3 regions of the Siminovitchia jepli genome follow, and region 2 is predicted to be linked to each of the others. Evidence: predicted binding sites of a transcription regulator. Region 2 holds the regulator's gene; each other region holds the start of a gene.

Region 1 (5,542 bases), on a different contig from region 2:
ACAGATCTGATTTATGCTCATGAAAATCGTTCGTGCTTTCCCCTTTTCTGTTCCAACAAAAAGCAAAGGAGAGATCTTATGGGCAGAGTGCATGTGATCGACCATCCTCTCATTCAACACAAATTAACCTACATTCGGGATAAAAACACTGGAACGAAAGAATTTCGGGAACTTGTCGATGAAGTGGCCACCTTGATGGCGTTTGAAATTACTAGGGATATGCCTCTGAAAGAAATAGAAGTGGAGACCCCCGTCAGAAAAGCCAAATCCAAAGTTTTGGCAGGGAAAAAAATAGGGATCGTTCCGATTTTGCGTGCCGGCATCGGCATGGTGGATGGGATTTTAAAACTGATTCCGGCTGCGAAAGTAGGCCACGTGGGATTATACCGGGATCCGGAAACGTTAAAGCCTGTGGAGTACTACATCAAGCTTCCGAGCGATGTGAAAGAAAGGCTCTTTATTATCGTTGATCCGATGCTCGCTACGGGAGGAACGGCTGTCGAAGCAATCCGTTCCCTGAAAAAAAGAGGAGCGAAGCAAATAAAGCTGATGTGCCTTATTGCTGCACCGGAAGGAATTAAAGCGATTGAAGAAGACCATCCGGACGTGGACATATATATTGCCGGGCTTGACGAAAGACTGAATGAAAAAGGATATATTGTTCCCGGATTGGGAGATGCGGGAGACCGCTTGTTTGGCACAAAGTAGATATAAGGGGATCTTTTAATGGACAGGCGTATAAAAGTATTATCCGTCTTTGGAACAAGGCCCGAAGCAATTAAAATGGCGCCGCTCGTTCAAGAGCTTCATAAAAGGAAAGAAGAATTTGAGCCGTATACAGCGGTTACGGCCCAACACCGCCAAATGCTTGATCAAGTGCTGGATATATTTAAGATAAAACCCGATTTTGATTTGAATATCATGAGGGATCGGCAAACATTGGCGGATGTAACAACGCGCTCCCTTGAAGGACTCGACCAAGTCATGAAAGCAACCCGGCCGGATATTGTGCTTGTGCATGGAGATACATCAACAACTTTTGCAGCAAGTCTCGCAGCCTATTATAATCAAATATCAGTCGGACATGTGGAGGCCGGACTGAGAACATGGAACAAATATTCTCCCTTTCCGGAAGAAATGAACCGTCAACTGACGGGTGTCATTGCCGACCTGCATTTTTCCCCGACAGAAAAAGCGGCGCGCAACCTCTTAAATGAAGGCAAAAGGGAAGAATCGATTTTTATAACCGGAAATACGGTGATTGATGCGCTGAAAACAACGGTTCAATCGGGCTACCGCCATAGGACGCTCGATCTTGTGGGTAATGACCGGCTTATTTTGCTGACAGCCCATCGCAGGGAAAACGTGGGAAAGCCGATGAGGAACATGTTTCTGGCCATTAGGAGAATTATCAGAGAGCATCCGGATACTCAGGTTGTTTATCCTGTTCACATGAATCCCGTTGTAAGGGAAATTGCTTCCGAAATACTGGGGAATGATCCAAGGATCCATCTGATAGAGCCGCTTGATGTCATTGATTTCCATAACTTTGCCAACAGGGCACACATCATCCTGACAGACTCCGGAGGAGTGCAGGAAGAAGCCCCGTCGCTTGGCGTCCCGGTACTTGTTCTGCGTAACACAACCGAAAGGCCGGAAGGAATTGATGCCGGAACGTTAAAGCTGGCCGGTACGGATGAAGAAACAATTTACCGCCTTGCAACAGAACTTTTGACAGACAAGGAAAAGTATTCAAAAATGGCCAAGGCGAACAACCCGTATGGAGACGGAAAGGCTTCCGGCAGGATTGCCGATGCCATTGCCTATCATTTTCACATCAAAAAAGATCGTCCAAAACCATTTGTGATATCTTAAAGCAGGGGGGCAGAACGTCCCCTTTTTGCATGGCGTTTGATTCTGTTTCTGGCCAATTTTTTTACCAAAAAAGTACGTTCAATCCATATATTAGAGGAATTTTGATGATTTTGTGACAAAGCCCGAAAGGCCAAATAGTTTGTTATGAAATTCACAGTAAACTCGTTGACATTGACATATGCCTATTGTATGCTAACAAAGGATATGAAGGGAAGTTATGATATATCTTTTTCATGCGAAATACCGGTCGCCAATTGGTGAAAGAGCGCCAAAACAATCAGGCAGGGATGCTTTATGAATAGGAAAAATCGTCATCCGCTTTATGGGATGGCACTTTATTCTGCCATTCTGGCACAATTGGCAGGGTCGATTTTAATTGGTATTTTTGCAGGGAATTGGCTTGACAAAATAACCGGCAAAGAGCCGCTCTTTTTGGTGATTGGCCTCTTTTTCGGCCTGGCTGCCGGTGTTATGGCACTTATATACACGATCCGACAATTCTCTTCGGAGGACTAATACATGGATGACCTCCAGCAGTTATTTAATAGGCATCGAAAGTACATACTGTACCTGTTGGCAATTTTTGTATTGGGTTGGGGATTCACTGAACGCCAATCTATTTTTATGGGATTAATCCTCGGTACAGTTATCAGCCTTTTTAACCTATGGACGATGGTTCTCAGGACACACAAGCTCGGAGAAGCTGTTTCAGAGGGGAAAAAGGTGCGCTCTTTGGGCACATTATCGCGGATGGCTGCCGCTGTTTTTGCAGTTTTGATTGCGATGAATTATCCGTCGACCTTCCATTTGATCAGCGTGGTGATTGGATTAATGACATCTTACATTGTCATTATGATAGATGCTTTAATCTCCTTCATTTTTAGAAAAGACAAGCAGCGGGAAGAGAGGTGAATCGTATGAATCATGAAGCACCAATTAGAGAAATATTTGGATTATATTTTAATATGGGAAATGTCCTGATGATCACCGTGGCTTCGGTTATCGTATTTCTCCTTGCACTAATCGGAACGCGGAGACTGGCCATGAAACCGACAGGCATGCAAAACTTTATGGAATGGGTCTTTGACTTTGTTAAAGGAATTGTAAAAAGCAACATGGACTGGAAAACCGGCGGTCATTTTCATGTGCTGGGCGTTACGCTGATTTTATATATATTTGTTTCCAACATGCTTGGTTTGCCTTTTTCAGTCGTTGTCAATGATGAATTGTGGTGGAAGTCTCCGACGGCCGATCCCATTATTACATTAACGTTGGCAACAATGGTCGTCGCGTTGTCCCACTATTATGGCATCAAACAAAAAGGCTTTGGCGGATACCTAAAAGGTTTTGTACAGCCAATGTGGTTCTTGCTTCCGCTTAAAATCATCGAAGAATTTGCCAACACCTTAACGTTGGGGCTTCGTCTTTACGGTAATATTTTTGCTGGTGAAATTTTGTTGGGCCTTCTTGCGGGAGTGCTTGCGGCAAAAGGTGCTGTCGGCTGGATTGCAGCAGCTATCCCGACATTGGCATGGATGGGATTCTCCATCTTTATCGGGGCAATACAAGCGTTTATTTTTACAATGTTAACGATGGTCTACCTTGCCCACAAAGTGAGCGAAGACCATTAATATATTATGTTCATAATTTATGGACAAACCGAAATAACCACTTTTTATATATTTAAGGAGGAAATTTATAATGGGAATGTTAGCAGCAGCAATTGCAATTGGCTTGGCCGCTCTGGGAGCAGGTATTGGTAACGGATTGATCGTATCTCGTACAGTTGAAGGGATTGCACGTCAGCCGGAAGCACGCGGCATGCTCCAAACCACTATGTTTATCGGGGTTGCGTTGGTTGAGGCGATTCCAATCATCGCGGTTGTTATCGCATTTATGGTTCAAGGAAGAGTATAAACTGGCAATTTTCGAAATGGCGAAGAAAAACAACTTCGCCATTTTTTAAGAAGATATAGGGGCAGTGAAACAAATCCCCGCCAGCCGTTCGGTGATACATGTTTTTTACTATTGACCTTTCATCGGCACGAGTCCGATTTGAATTAGAATAAAGGAGCTTGAAAGGAGTGGAGCGGGCTTGTTAGAGAGCAGCTTTGTACTGGGAGCACAAATCGCGGGAGTCCATTTTAACGGCGGCGATATTATTTTTCAGCTTCTCATGATGATCATTTTATTGGTGCTTTTGAAAAAATTTGCCTGGGGACCTTTGATGGGTATCATGAGGCAAAGGGAAGAACATATTGCCAATGAAATTGAATCGGCTGAAAAGAGCCGTGCAGAAGCAAATAAATTGTTTGAAGAGCAGAAAGCATTATTGAAAGAAGCGCGTCAAGAAGCGCAAAACATGATCGAAAATGCAAAGAAGCAAGCTGAAATCCAGCGGCAGGAAATGATGGATGCAGCCCGCCAAGAAGCAGGCCGTTTGAAGGAAACTGCACGATTGGAAATCGAACAGCAAAAAGAAAATGCAGTTGCTGCACTTCGTGAACAGGTTGCTTCATTGTCTGTCATGATTGCATCAAAAGTTATTGAAAAAGAATTGAGTGCTGAAGACCAGGAAAAACTGATCAATGAGTATATCGAAAGAGCAGGCGAGGATCAATGAGCAATCCTGTCGTTGCACAGCGGTATGCACTGGCTCTTTTTCAATTGGCCAAAGAACAAAATCTCACGGACAAATTCGATGAAGAGTTGCGCACGATAAAAAAGGTGCTTACGCAAAATCCGGGCTTTATCCGACTTTTGCAGTCACCGAAACTTTCGGCAAGAGAAAAGAGAGACCTTATCAAGAACGTTTTTCAAAATGCGTCAGCGCCTGTCATGAACACGTTGATGCTTTTGACCGACCGGCACAGGGAAGACATTATTCCCGAAGTGGCCGAAGCTTTTATCGATTTGCTGAATGAAGGGCGCGGAATTGCAGAAGCTGTGGTTTATTCCGTACGTCCGCTGACGGCGGATGAAACAAAAGCCATTTCTGAAGCTTTTGCGCCAAAAGTGGGCAAAACTACATTGAATATTGAAAATATTGTCGACTCCAATTTGCTTGGAGGCGTTAAGGTGCGTATCGGAAACAGAATCTTTGATGGAAGTCTTAAAGGAAAACTCAGCCGGCTTGAACGCACGTTAATCAGTTAATATCAACTTGAAAAATGAGGGGTGAAATCCATGAGCATCAATGCTGAAGAAATCAGTGCGCTGATCAAACAGCAAATTGAAAATTATGAAGCAGACTTGGAAGTTCATGATGTAGGTACAGTCATACAAGTCGGGGACGGTATAGCCCGTGCCTACGGACTTGACAATGTAATGGCCGGGGAACTTGTGGAATTCTCAAACGGTGTCATGGGAATGGCGCAAAACCTTGAGGAAAGCAACGTCGGTATCGTGATTCTCGGGCCCTATACAGAAATTCGTGAAGGTGATGAAGTTCGCCGTACAGGACGCATCATGGAAGTCCCTGTCGGAGAAGAACTGATCGGCCGTGTGGTGAATTCGCTCGGCCAGCCGGTCGATGGCATGGGTCCAATCAACACAACAAAAACCCGTCCGATTGAAGGACCGGCACCTGGCGTTATGGACCGAAAATCTGTCCATGAGCCGCTGCAAACAGGGATCAAAGCGATCGATGCGCTTGTGCCGATTGGAC
Region 2 (5,542 bases):
TTTCTTTTGAAGAGATTGATGCCGTGGCCGTAACGGAGGGTCCCGGGTTGGTTGGTGCGCTGCTCGTGGGCGTAAATGCTGCAAAGGCATTGGCTTTCAGCCGGAATATTCCGCTTGTAGGTGTTCATCATATTGCCGGCCACATTTATGCGAATCGCCTCATCACCGATTTTATGTTTCCTCTGTTATCGCTCGTGGTATCAGGCGGGCACACGGAAATCGTGTATATGGAAAAACACGGTTCGTTTAAAGTAATTGGGGAAACGCGGGACGACGCAGCCGGCGAAGCTTATGACAAAGTCGCACGGACTTTGAATTTGCCTTACCCAGGCGGCCCTCATATCGACAGGCTCGCCCAAGAGGGTTCGGCAAATATTGATCTCCCAAGGGCATGGCTGGATGAAGATTCCTATGATTTCAGTTTTAGCGGCCTGAAATCTGCGGTTATCAACACGCTCCACAATGCCGAACAGCGTGGGGAAAACATTTCCCCGGCAAATTTGGCGGCGAGTTTTCAAGAAAGCGTTGTGGAAGTTTTAACGAAAAAGACAGTCCGGGCTGCTAAGGAATTACGCGTAAAACAAGTGCTCCTGGCCGGAGGAGTGGCCGCAAACAAAGGGCTTCGGGAATCACTTGCATCCGCCTTTCGGCAAATGGATGGTGTTGATCTCGTCATTCCGCCTCTTTATTTATGCACAGACAATGCCGCCATGATTGCGGCGGCAGGAACCGTCTTATTTGAAGCCGGTAAAAGAGGGGCGCTTGATATGAATGCGCATCCTGGTTTGGACATTGAACAATAAGTGAAGACTCCGATTGGACGGAGTCTTTTTTTTTGTGGATAAAACGGCGAAGCACCTGTGGAAAAATAGGGATATGTGGATAAATCTCTGCGTGCAATGTGGATAATGTGAATAAGTTTGTTTATAACTGATATGGATACGTTTAAGATGTGGGCAAAATTGTGGGTAAAAAAAAATCCCGATGGGGGCGTCCACCGGGATAAACGAGTTTGATTATTTGCCTTCAGGATTCAGCAAGACTTTCCGAAAGCTCTGTCCATTCTTCCATCAGGCGATCCATTTCGGATTGAAGCTTTTCCATTTCCCGATGGATCTCAAGTGTCCGTTCGTGATCGTTGAACACGGCTGGATCCGTCAGCAATTCCTCTTTTCCACTTAAATCGGCTTCCAACCGGTCCACCAGCTCCTCAATTTCGGCAATGCGCCTTTTTTGCTGCCGTTCACGCTTTCTTGTTTCTTTGTCAAGCTCATACGAGCTCTTGCTATCTGCCTGTTTTGGTTTTGATTCTGGCTGATTGAGCTGTTTAAGCTCCGCTACTTCCGCCTTTTTATTAACATAGTAATCATAGTCGCCGAGAAATTCTTTTGTTCCTTCTGTGGACAACTCGACGACCTTTGTAGCAATCCTGTTAATAAAATAGCGGTCATGGGAAACGAATAAGATCGTTCCCGGGTAATCCACAAGGGCGTTTTCCAACACTTCTTTACTGTCCAAGTCCAAGTGGTTCGTCGGTTCATCAAGAATGAGGACATTCGCCTTTTCAAGCATCAAAATGGCGAGAGCCAGGCGTGCTTTTTCTCCTCCGCTCAATGAGGAAACGGTTTTTAATACATCATCCTGGGTAAATAAAAAATTGCCAAGGACCGATCTGACTTCTTTTTCATTAATCAGCGGATAGCGATCCCATAATTCTTGTAAAACGGTTCGATTGGATGACAGGCTGGCTTGTTCCTGGTCGTAATAACCGAATTGAACGTTTGCCCCATATTGAATTTCCCCGGACAGGAAGGGAATTTTTTTTATGATCGATTTTAACAATGTAGATTTGCCGATTCCGTTTGGACCGACAAGAGCAACGCTGTCGCCACGGGAAAGCCTTAAATTTATATGCGCAGCCAACGGCTGTCCCTCGTAGCCGATGCTTGCGCCCGAAACGGACAATACGTCATTCCCGCTTTGCTTCTTAATCAAAAATGAAAAAGAAGCGGATTTTTCGTCTCCCTCGGGACGGTCCATGATGTTCATTTTTTCCAATTGGCGGCGCCTGCTTTGTGCGCGTTTGGTCGTGGACGCCCGTGCCAGATTGCGCTGGATGAAATCCTGCAGTTTGGCAATTTCGCCTTGCTGTTTTTCATAAAGCTTCATTTCACGTTCATATCTCTCGGCTTTTTGCTCGAGATATTTGCTGTAGTTGCCGTGATAGACCGAAATTTCCGTTCGGGACAGCTCGTACACTTGTGTGACAATTTGATCGAGAAAATAGCGGTCATGGGAAACGATGAGAAGGGCCCCCGGATAATGTTGCAAATATTTTTCAAGCCAGGCCATCGTTTCGATATCGAGATGGTTTGTCGGCTCATCCAAAATGAGCAGGTCCGGCTTGGCCAACAACAATTTGGCAAGTGCCAGGCGCGTTTTTTGCCCGCCGCTAAGCCAGGCAATATTCGTATGATAGTCTTCTTCGTAAAATTGGAAGCCATGAAGGACAGACCGGATATCCGATTCATATTGATAGCCGCCGATTTCGTTAAACTGCTCCTGGAGCCCGTCGTATTCTTCCAGTAGCCGTTTATAGGTCCCTTCTTGTTCATAATTAGCAGGATCGGAAAGCCTTTGTTCGATTTGCCGCAGTTCATTTTCCATTGTCCGGACTTTCGTGAATACGGAAAGCATTTCTTCCCAAATCGTTAATTCTGATTCCAAGCCTGTATGCTGCTCCAAATACCCGATCGTCAAATCTTTCGGTTTAATGACCTGGCCGGAATCATGTGACAATTCTCCGGCGATGATTTTTAACAAGGTAGATTTCCCGGCGCCATTTCTTCCGACAAGGGCTGTCCGATCCCCTTCGCGGATTTCCAATTTTATATTTGAAAGGACCATATCAGCCCCAAAATACTTTGAAAGCTGCTGAACTTGAAGTAATAGCATATTTTCCACCCCTAATTATAGACAGTGTATCGTATGTTAACGATATTTGACAATCGGATTTTTTGCGCTGCAAAGACAGACAGTATACACGAAATAGTGTAGAATGATAAAGAGGTGTTTGGCCGTGGATAAATTAACGCACTTTAACAAGGAAGGCAGGGCAAAAATGGTGGATGTGAGCGGAAAACCGGAAACAGTCCGCACTGCTGTTGCCCGTTCGAGCATTGAAGTGAACGACCATATTTACGAACTGATTGCAAATCAGCAAGTAAAAAAAGGCGACGTCCTTGCGGTTGCGCAAGTAGCCGGGATTATGGCCGCGAAAAAAACATGGGAAATCATCCCGATGTGCCATCCGATCCCGATTAAAGGAATCAACTTTTCTTTCGATTGGAAGGAAGGATCTGAGAATAATAAAATCTTGGAAATAACTGCTGAAGTTAAGACAATCGGAAATACGGGAGTGGAGATGGAAGCATTGACCGCTGTTTCGGCAGCTGCTCTCACTGTTTACGATATGTGCAAGGCTGTGGATAAGGGAATGGTGATCGGACCAACTTTTTTAATGGAAAAAACGGGCGGAGTATCCAGTAAAGATTATCATCGTGAAACGGAATAAGGGTTTTTTCGTTTCTGTGCGTGGAACCCATGAAACTGAAGAATTGAAGTGCTTTTTCTTTCTTGGCATGGAGGATTGAATATGAATGAGGAAACATTAAAAATACCGCAGGCAACTGCAAAGCGGCTCCCGCTATACTACAGATTTTTGAAAAATTTACACGCATCAGGGAAGCAGCGCGTATCCTCGGCCGAATTGAGTGAAGCGGTGAAAGTCGATTCCGCTACCATTCGGCGGGACTTTTCTTATTTTGGCGCGCTTGGAAAAAAAGGATATGGGTATAATGTAAATTACTTGCTGTCATTTTTTCGCAAGACGCTTGACCAGGATGAGGTGACGAAAGTTGCGTTAATTGGTGTAGGAAATTTGGGAACGGCTTTTTTGAATTATAATTTCTTGAAAAACAACAATACAAAAATCGAAATGGCATTCGATGTCGACCAAAACAAAATCGGGAAAGAGATCAGAAATGTTCCGATTTATGATTTGGCTGAGCTTGAAGAGAGGTTGGGCAAAGAAGAAGTGGCCGTTGTTATATTGACTGTACCGGCAAGTGCCGCCCAGTCCATTACGGACCGGATTAAACATACGGGTGTGAAGGGGATACTGAATTTCACCCCTGCAAGGCTGAACGTACCGGAGTCAATCCGTGTCCATCATATTGATTTGGCGGTGGAACTGCAGTCACTCATTTACTTTTTGAAACATTATCCTCTTGATGACACGGAATTTTCACAACCATAAACGTTTTTTAATAGCTAAAAGGACGGGTTTCCATTAAAATAAAACTATAAGGAGGTGGCCGCAGTGAGTCCAGGTGCAGGAAGTATAATTTTGATTGGACTTGTCGCTTTATTGATCTTCGGGCCGAAGAAGTTGCCGGAACTTGGTAAGGCTGCGGGCAACACGTTGCGTGAATTTAAAAACGCGACGAAAGGTTTGGCGGAAGATGATGAAAAGGACAAGAAAAAAGACGGCGATCTTTGATAGGATGGACAAACTATGAGTCAAAAAGAAATGACGATCATCGATCATATAGAGGAATTGCGAAAACGGCTTGTCATTATAGTCGTTTTCTTTGTGTTGGCTGTCATCGTCAGCTTTTTTATATCACAGCCGCTTATCAAACTGCTCCAGCATGCAAGTGCTGCCCAGGACATTACGATGAATGCGTTCCGGGTAACGGATCCGTTTAAAGTATTTATGCAAATGACGTTTGTGCTGGCGTTTATTTTCACTTCCCCCGTCATCTTGTATCAATTGTGGGCCTTTATCAGTCCGGGGCTTTTGGAGAAGGAACGGAAGGCAACGCTCAGCTATATACCGGTCTCCGTTATGCTGTTTTTAGCAGGCGTCCTTTTTTCTTATTTTATTCTGTTTCCGTTTGTAATCCGGTTTATGCTTGGCTTATCAAGCAACATGGAAATCCAGACGACAATTGGCATTAATGAATATTTTCAGTTTCTTTTTCAAATAACCATTCCTTTCGGAATTTTGTTCCAACTTCCGGTCGTCGTTTTGTTTTTGACAAGGCTGGGTATTGTGACACCGATGTTTTTAGTGCGGGTGAGAAAATATGCCTACTTTATTTTGTTGGTGATCGCAGCGTTTATTACGCCTCCAGATTTAATTTCACATATGATGGTAACCGTGCCATTGCTCATTTTGTATGAAATCAGCATTTGGATTTCAAAAATCGGCTATAAAAAAATGCAGGCTGCCGAAGAGGAGCAGGATCTAGAAATCAATCATGAGCCATAAAAGCATCCAGGGTGCTTTTTTTTTGAATAAAAAACGCACTGAACTTATGGGTTTAGTTGTAAAAATGTAAAATTCATCCTTGACAGAAAATTTTTTGTGGGATAGGATATAAATACGCCAAAGCAGACGTACTCAACTGAATAATTGATTTCTTATCCAGAGAGGTGGAGGGACTGGCCCTTTGAAGCCTCGGCAACAGACCGTCCG
Region 3 (5,542 bases), on a different contig from region 2:
CAATTTCGGTAAAAGATTTAATGGACAGGTTTTCATTGGAAGTTTTGGCCGGCGAAGACCAACTGGACCGAAAAATTACAAAATCAAAGGCGCATCGTCCGGGATTGGAGTTTGTCGGCTTTTTTGAATTTTTCCCGATGGAGCTTGTTCAGGTGCTTGGCAGGAAAGAGTTAAACTTTTTACATACACTGAGTGACGAGGAGCAGAAGCTCCGTATTGGCAATATCGTCAACTATCACCCGCCATGTTTTATTATTACTGCAAATCAGGACAGCATTGACTATCTGACCGGGTGCTGTATCCAGGAAGGGATTCCTCTGCTCCGTACAGATGAGGATCCGACTTCGGAATTTGTTTCCAAATTGGATGCTTATATGCTTAAAGCGTTGGCTCCTGAAATGGCCATACATGGCGTTTGTGTGAATGTCTCCGGCATCGGAGTATTGCTCAGGGGAAAATCAGGCATTGGAAAGAGTGAAACGGCCCATACGTTAATTCGCCGTGGTCACCGCCTGGTTGCTGATGATGTCGTAACTTTGAAAAAGCTTGGTCCGCAAACGTTGTTGGGGACCCACGATGAAAAAACGAAGGAACTGCTTGCACTGCGCAGCATTGGGCTTGTCAATGTCGTTCGTCTATACGGAAGAGAAGCTTTCCAGGATCAAACCCGGATCGTATTGGATATTGAACTGACAAAATGGGAAGAAAACTCCTTATATAATGACCTGGAACTTGAACCGAAATTTTCGGATTATATGGGAGTTCAGATTCCGTACATTGAAATCCAGCTCCAGCCCGGACGTGATGTAGCGGGTCTCATTGAAGCCGCCGCCAACAACTGGTACTTGCAGCGGGAAGGCTACAGCGCCATGGAGGAGTTTTCTAAGCGGCTTGGGGAAGGAAAATGAAAATAGACGAGGATTCATCTGACATCCCCGTCTATTTTTTCTCCTATATGAAATTATTTTGCAAACCGCTCAGAACCAAATTCGAATTAGTCATGTAAAAGCGGTGCAGGCACTAATCAGCCTCAATATTCTCCCCTAAGCATCTTCTTTTATTTCGACAGATATGATCATGACTGCAGCAGCAACGATAAGCATAGAGAATACGGCCAGAAACATATTGATCAACTCCTACCAAGTAATAAACCCTCTTGAACCCGGGGGTGCGTGCTGGATCATGTCGGCAAGCGGCACGGCATACGCCAGGACGATGAGCGCCAAGGCGACTCCGACCCAGATTCCCCAGTTTTCCAAATACTTTGCGGTGTGCGATGTGTCGCTGTTTGCAATCGGAAACTCGACAAGTTCACTTTCTTTTTCGGCCTTGGGGGCCACAAACATCAGGTTGGCAACGATGTAGACCATCAGAATGGCTGACAGGAATAAAATCGTTCCTCCAACAGCCATGGTGACGTGGTTGGAAAGCAATCCCTGGAACCAGTCAAGGGCAGATTCATTGCCGTTATAGCCGGCGTAGGCTGTTCTTCTTGGTGCTCCAAGGAGCCCCAATAAATGCTGTGCTGTAGACATGAGCGTCATGCCGACCGCCCAGGAAATGACCTGGATAAAGGCCAGTTTTTGCATATGCTTGGGAAATTGCCTCCCCGTCAAATACGGAATGAGCCAAAAGGTCACGCCCATGAACGTCATGGCGACCGGTGTTCCAACCGTAATGTGGAAATGGCCTACAACCCAAAGCGTATTGTGCACAAGCTCGTTCAATTGGAAGCTCGCGTTAATAATTCCGGTAGCTCCTCCAGGAATGAAGAACAACATGGCGATAAAAATGGATGTAAAACGAATATCTTTCCACGGAAGTTTTCTAAACCAGCCAAACAATCCGGTTCCGCCTTTTTTTCTTCCGGAAATTTCAAACGTTGCAAACATGGAAAAGGCGGTCATCAAGGTCGGAATTACAACCATAAATGTTAAAATGACTTGCAGGAATTTCCAAAAGCTTTCAATTCCAGGTTCCGTCAACTGGTGATGGAAACCGACCGGGAATGAAAAGAGAATAAACAAGATAAACGAGAAGCGTGCCAGGGAATCGCTGAATACATCTGTCCCGACAATTTTCGGTATAACCGTATACCAGGCAATGTAAGCAGGCAAGAGCCAAAAGTAAACGAGCGGGTGTCCAAAATACCAGAACAGGGAACGGCTCAATTCAACGTTGATCGTATCGACCCAGCCAAACGACCAGGGAATGTATTGGAACACAACCGTTGCGACGACGCCCAGGCAGGCGATAATCCATAATAGCAGAGTGGCCATCGTCATAAAGGCAAACAGGGGGCTGAATTGTCCTTTGTTTCTTTTTTTCCATGCCACATAGTGTCCCATCAATGCAAAACTTGTTAGCCATGTTCCAATCACAAACAGTGCCAGCCCGACGTAAAACCAGCCGCTCGCTTTCAAAGGAGCGTAAAAAGTATACAGGACAGACGCTTTTCCGGAAATAATCATGACGGTTGCCATAACAGTTCCGATTGTCGTTACAATCAGTCCCAGCCAGGCAGTGCGGCTTACTTTCGGACCGAAGCTTCCCAATGTCTTGCTCATCCCTGCAATCAAAAAGGCGAAAATGAAAAAGGTTGTAAAAATAAGTGCCAGCAACACGCCGTGAGCAGTCAGGATTTGATAGTAGTCAAGCCATTTTGGAAGCTCCAGTGAGTCGTTGCGGACAAACACTTGAAGCAGCCCGCAAAACGTTCCGATGATAAATGCGATATAAGCCACTTTTACGTTCCATAATGCCAGTTTTCGATCTTGTACAGAGATCATGGTTCATACACCTCGATTTCGGTTGACATCATATGATGGCCTGCCCCGCAATATTCGTTGCAAAGGACCAGGTACTTTCCGGCTTTTTCAAATGTATAGCTTTTGTGTGTAATCCTTCCCGGTACAGCCATCATGTTTACTTTCGTATTATCAATCGTAAAACTGTGCACAACATCCGTACTTGTTAATGTAAATATAATTTCTTTTCCTGCCGGAACTCTGATTTTGGCCGGAAGATAGCCAAATGTTTGGCTGATGATCACCGCTTCATAAGTGTCATCATCGAGCTGTCTGACACCCGGCTTATCAAAGGGCGGCGTCTCGGTCACCTTCTCCGGGTCGATCACATCCATCCCCCCGGCGGGCGTATGCCCATGGGCAAAAGCGGTTACGCCAACAATCGTCAAGAAAACCGCGAGCGATAATGTCCCGAAAACCAACCAGATCTTTTCGAACTTGTGAAAATGCATGAACTTTCACCTACTTTTTCTTTTTTTATCTCGCAGCATATAATAAATACGTAGCAAACCACATCACGATAATGATGATCCCGACACCCAACACACTGACAAGCGTTCCTTTTAAATTTGGTTCCGAATGATGGTGCTCCTTTGCCATGTTTACACTCTCTGTCGTTCTTTTTTCTAATTCCATCGCAAACACCCTCCCCGTTCTTTTTTCTAATTCCATCGTACTCCCGCCAGATGCACCTCTCTGTGACATAAGTCACACTTCATATCGATTTCACATGACCTTCATAATCCCTTCAAATTTTGGACATAAAAAAAGACCCGCAGTTTCGGCGGATAACTGATTTAAATTGAATTTATTCAAAGCAATTGGGGACAATCAAATACACGCCATCAAAGCTTTGTTGACGAATAATTCATTGATTATATAATCTAAGTATAGATTAATAGTTTGAAAATTTCCCAAAGAGAGGAGATTTACATTGAATATGAAAAAGGATCATGTATTAGTTGCCGGTTTTGCACAGTTTCCGAAAGGTACTCCGGTATATGAAACGCAGAAGGTAATTGGGTGCATTCTGATTATTGATAAAACAACGGATATAATTGTTGATGCCTCTTTTACTTTTATTTTAGATATGACAAATGAATTTATTTCGTCATTGGTTCGTGGAAAATGTATTAAAAATGGTGTCGAAGCAATCATTAAAGAGCTGGAAGAAAAGTTTCTTATTCCAGGACAGCGAGCCGTCATTCAATCCGTCATAGCTGCTTACGAACGTTACCACGATATGAAGTAATTCCCGACATCATGTTAAGTGCATTGGCTATATCAATTATGTAATATTTTGAATAAATACTTGAATTCCAAAAGTATATGAAGTACACTATTAAATGTAAGCGCTTAATTAAATAAACAAGACTGGATTATCTACGTGGAAGGGATACAAATCCCACTCCATGCAAGTAGATAACAAGCCAGTAGTTTAGGAAACACCATTTAACAGGCTAATAGCCGTAAAGTGTGTTCCTTTACTACTGGCTTTTTTATTTCAAATTATTTCTTTGTAGGAGGGTTTTATATGGAATTTGGTTTATTTACAGTTTTTGACAATTACAAGAAAAAAATTAACCGGACGCATGAGCAGATGCTGTATGAAGTATTGGAGCAGACTGAACGGGCGGATGAGCTTGGCTACAATTCCGTCTGGTTCGCAGAACATCATTTTAGTGAGTATGGCATTTTAACAACTCCTCAAATGCTGTTGTCGGTGGCAGCAGAAAGGACAAAAAATATTCGCTTGGGTGTATCTATTGTTACGTTACCATTTAAAAACCCGATTCAAGTAGCTGAAGATTATGCATTATTGGATGTTTTAAGCAATGGACGCTTAAACCTTGGATTGGGCAGTGGGTATTTGCCACATGAGTTTGCCGGATTTAATATCAACGGTAAAGATAAAGCTTTTCGGTTTAACGATGCGCTGGCAGTTATAGAAAAAGCTTGGACTGGAGAAAAATTTTCCCATGAAGGGGAATACTTTCAATTTTATGATGTAAAATTGGAGGTCTTGCCCAAGCAAAAAGAAGTTCCTACATGGATAGGTGCTTTGAGTCCAAGGGGTTCTGAATTTGTCGGGAAGATGGGATATAGCATAATGGGGGTTCCTTACGTGGCAAGCAGCTCCATTCAGGAGTTGAAACAGATTATTGATAATTACAAAAAGGCTTATCGCGAAGCCGGCCATGATGAGAAGAAAATAAACATACCGCTTGCGGTCCATACATTTGTCGCTGAAACACGGGAGGAAGCGGAAGTCATTGCAAAGGAGCATGTAAACCTTTATTTGGACACACGACAATATGGCAGGGATGCACAATTTGAAGAGCTTGAAGAACGGGAACAATTGTTGATTGGTTCTCCGGAAGATGTGATTAACCGTTTAAAGAAATATCAGGACGCAGGTTGCGATCATATTATGATGCTGATGAATTTTGGCGGATTGCCGCATGATAAAGTTCTCCATTCCATGGAGCTTGTTGCAGAAAAGGTAATGCCTGCCTTTAAGGCCAATAAAGAAAAGGTTTCCTTGTAAGACAACGAACTTTTCGAAAGGAGATCCATCAAAATGAAGCTTCTTGGAATATCAGGTACGATATTGGGAGCCAAGACGTCCATTCTGGTGAAAGCTGTTTTGGATGAAGTAAAAAAGAAATATCCGGAAGTCACCATCACATTATTGGATTTACGCGATTACGATATGCAATTTTGTGATGGCAGAA

The links. The regulator Rex, encoded in region 2, represses fermentation and respiration genes when NADH is low (regulators of the CRP and FNR family bind a similar motif). The targets are predictions, from matches to a motif close to TTGTGAAATATTTCACAA.
Region 1: a site for Rex is predicted at 2,015-2,032, ahead of AB1L08_RS11385 (AtpZ/AtpI family protein). Genes of this name have one in related genera too.
Region 3: a site for Rex is predicted at 3,504-3,521, ahead of AB1L08_RS15845 (cytochrome C oxidase subunit II). Genes of this name have one in related genera too.

Annotation. Positions count from the first base shown of each region.
Region 1 is NZ_JBFEGN010000029.1:15,629-21,170, forward strand. It holds gene upp (uracil phosphoribosyltransferase) at 79-708, shown strand; gene wecB (non-hydrolyzing UDP-N-acetylglucosamine 2-epimerase) at 727-1,875, shown strand; gene AB1L08_RS11385 (AtpZ/AtpI family protein) at 2,170-2,391, shown strand; gene AB1L08_RS11390 (ATP synthase subunit I) at 2,395-2,787, shown strand; gene atpB (F0F1 ATP synthase subunit A) at 2,793-3,506, shown strand; gene atpE (F0F1 ATP synthase subunit C) at 3,577-3,792, shown strand; gene atpF (F0F1 ATP synthase subunit B) at 3,971-4,498, shown strand; gene AB1L08_RS11410 (F0F1 ATP synthase subunit delta) at 4,495-5,031, shown strand; gene atpA (F0F1 ATP synthase subunit alpha) at 5,062-5,542, shown strand, end outside.
Region 2 is NZ_JBFEGN010000036.1:23,561-29,102, reverse strand. It holds gene tsaD (tRNA (adenosine(37)-N6)-threonylcarbamoyltransferase complex transferase subunit TsaD) at 1-803, shown strand, start outside; gene AB1L08_RS12730 (ABC-F family ATP-binding cassette domain-containing protein) at 1,027-2,955, opposite strand; gene moaC (cyclic pyranopterin monophosphate synthase MoaC) at 3,080-3,574, shown strand; gene AB1L08_RS12720 (redox-sensing transcriptional repressor Rex) at 3,656-4,318, shown strand; gene AB1L08_RS12715 (twin-arginine translocase TatA/TatE family subunit) at 4,382-4,561, shown strand; gene tatC (twin-arginine translocase subunit TatC) at 4,577-5,335, shown strand; SAM riboswitch class I at 5,485-5,542, shown strand, end outside.
Region 3 is NZ_JBFEGN010000056.1:18,872-24,413, reverse strand. It holds gene hprK (HPr(Ser) kinase/phosphatase) at 1-908, shown strand, start outside; gene AB1L08_RS15855 (b(o/a)3-type cytochrome-c oxidase subunit 1) at 1,137-2,789, opposite strand; gene AB1L08_RS15850 (cytochrome c oxidase subunit II) at 2,786-3,259, opposite strand; gene AB1L08_RS15845 (cytochrome C oxidase subunit II) at 3,285-3,443, opposite strand; gene AB1L08_RS15840 (DUF3870 domain-containing protein) at 3,748-4,059, shown strand; gene AB1L08_RS15835 (LLM class flavin-dependent oxidoreductase) at 4,342-5,355, shown strand; gene AB1L08_RS15830 (NADPH-dependent FMN reductase) at 5,389-5,542, shown strand, end outside.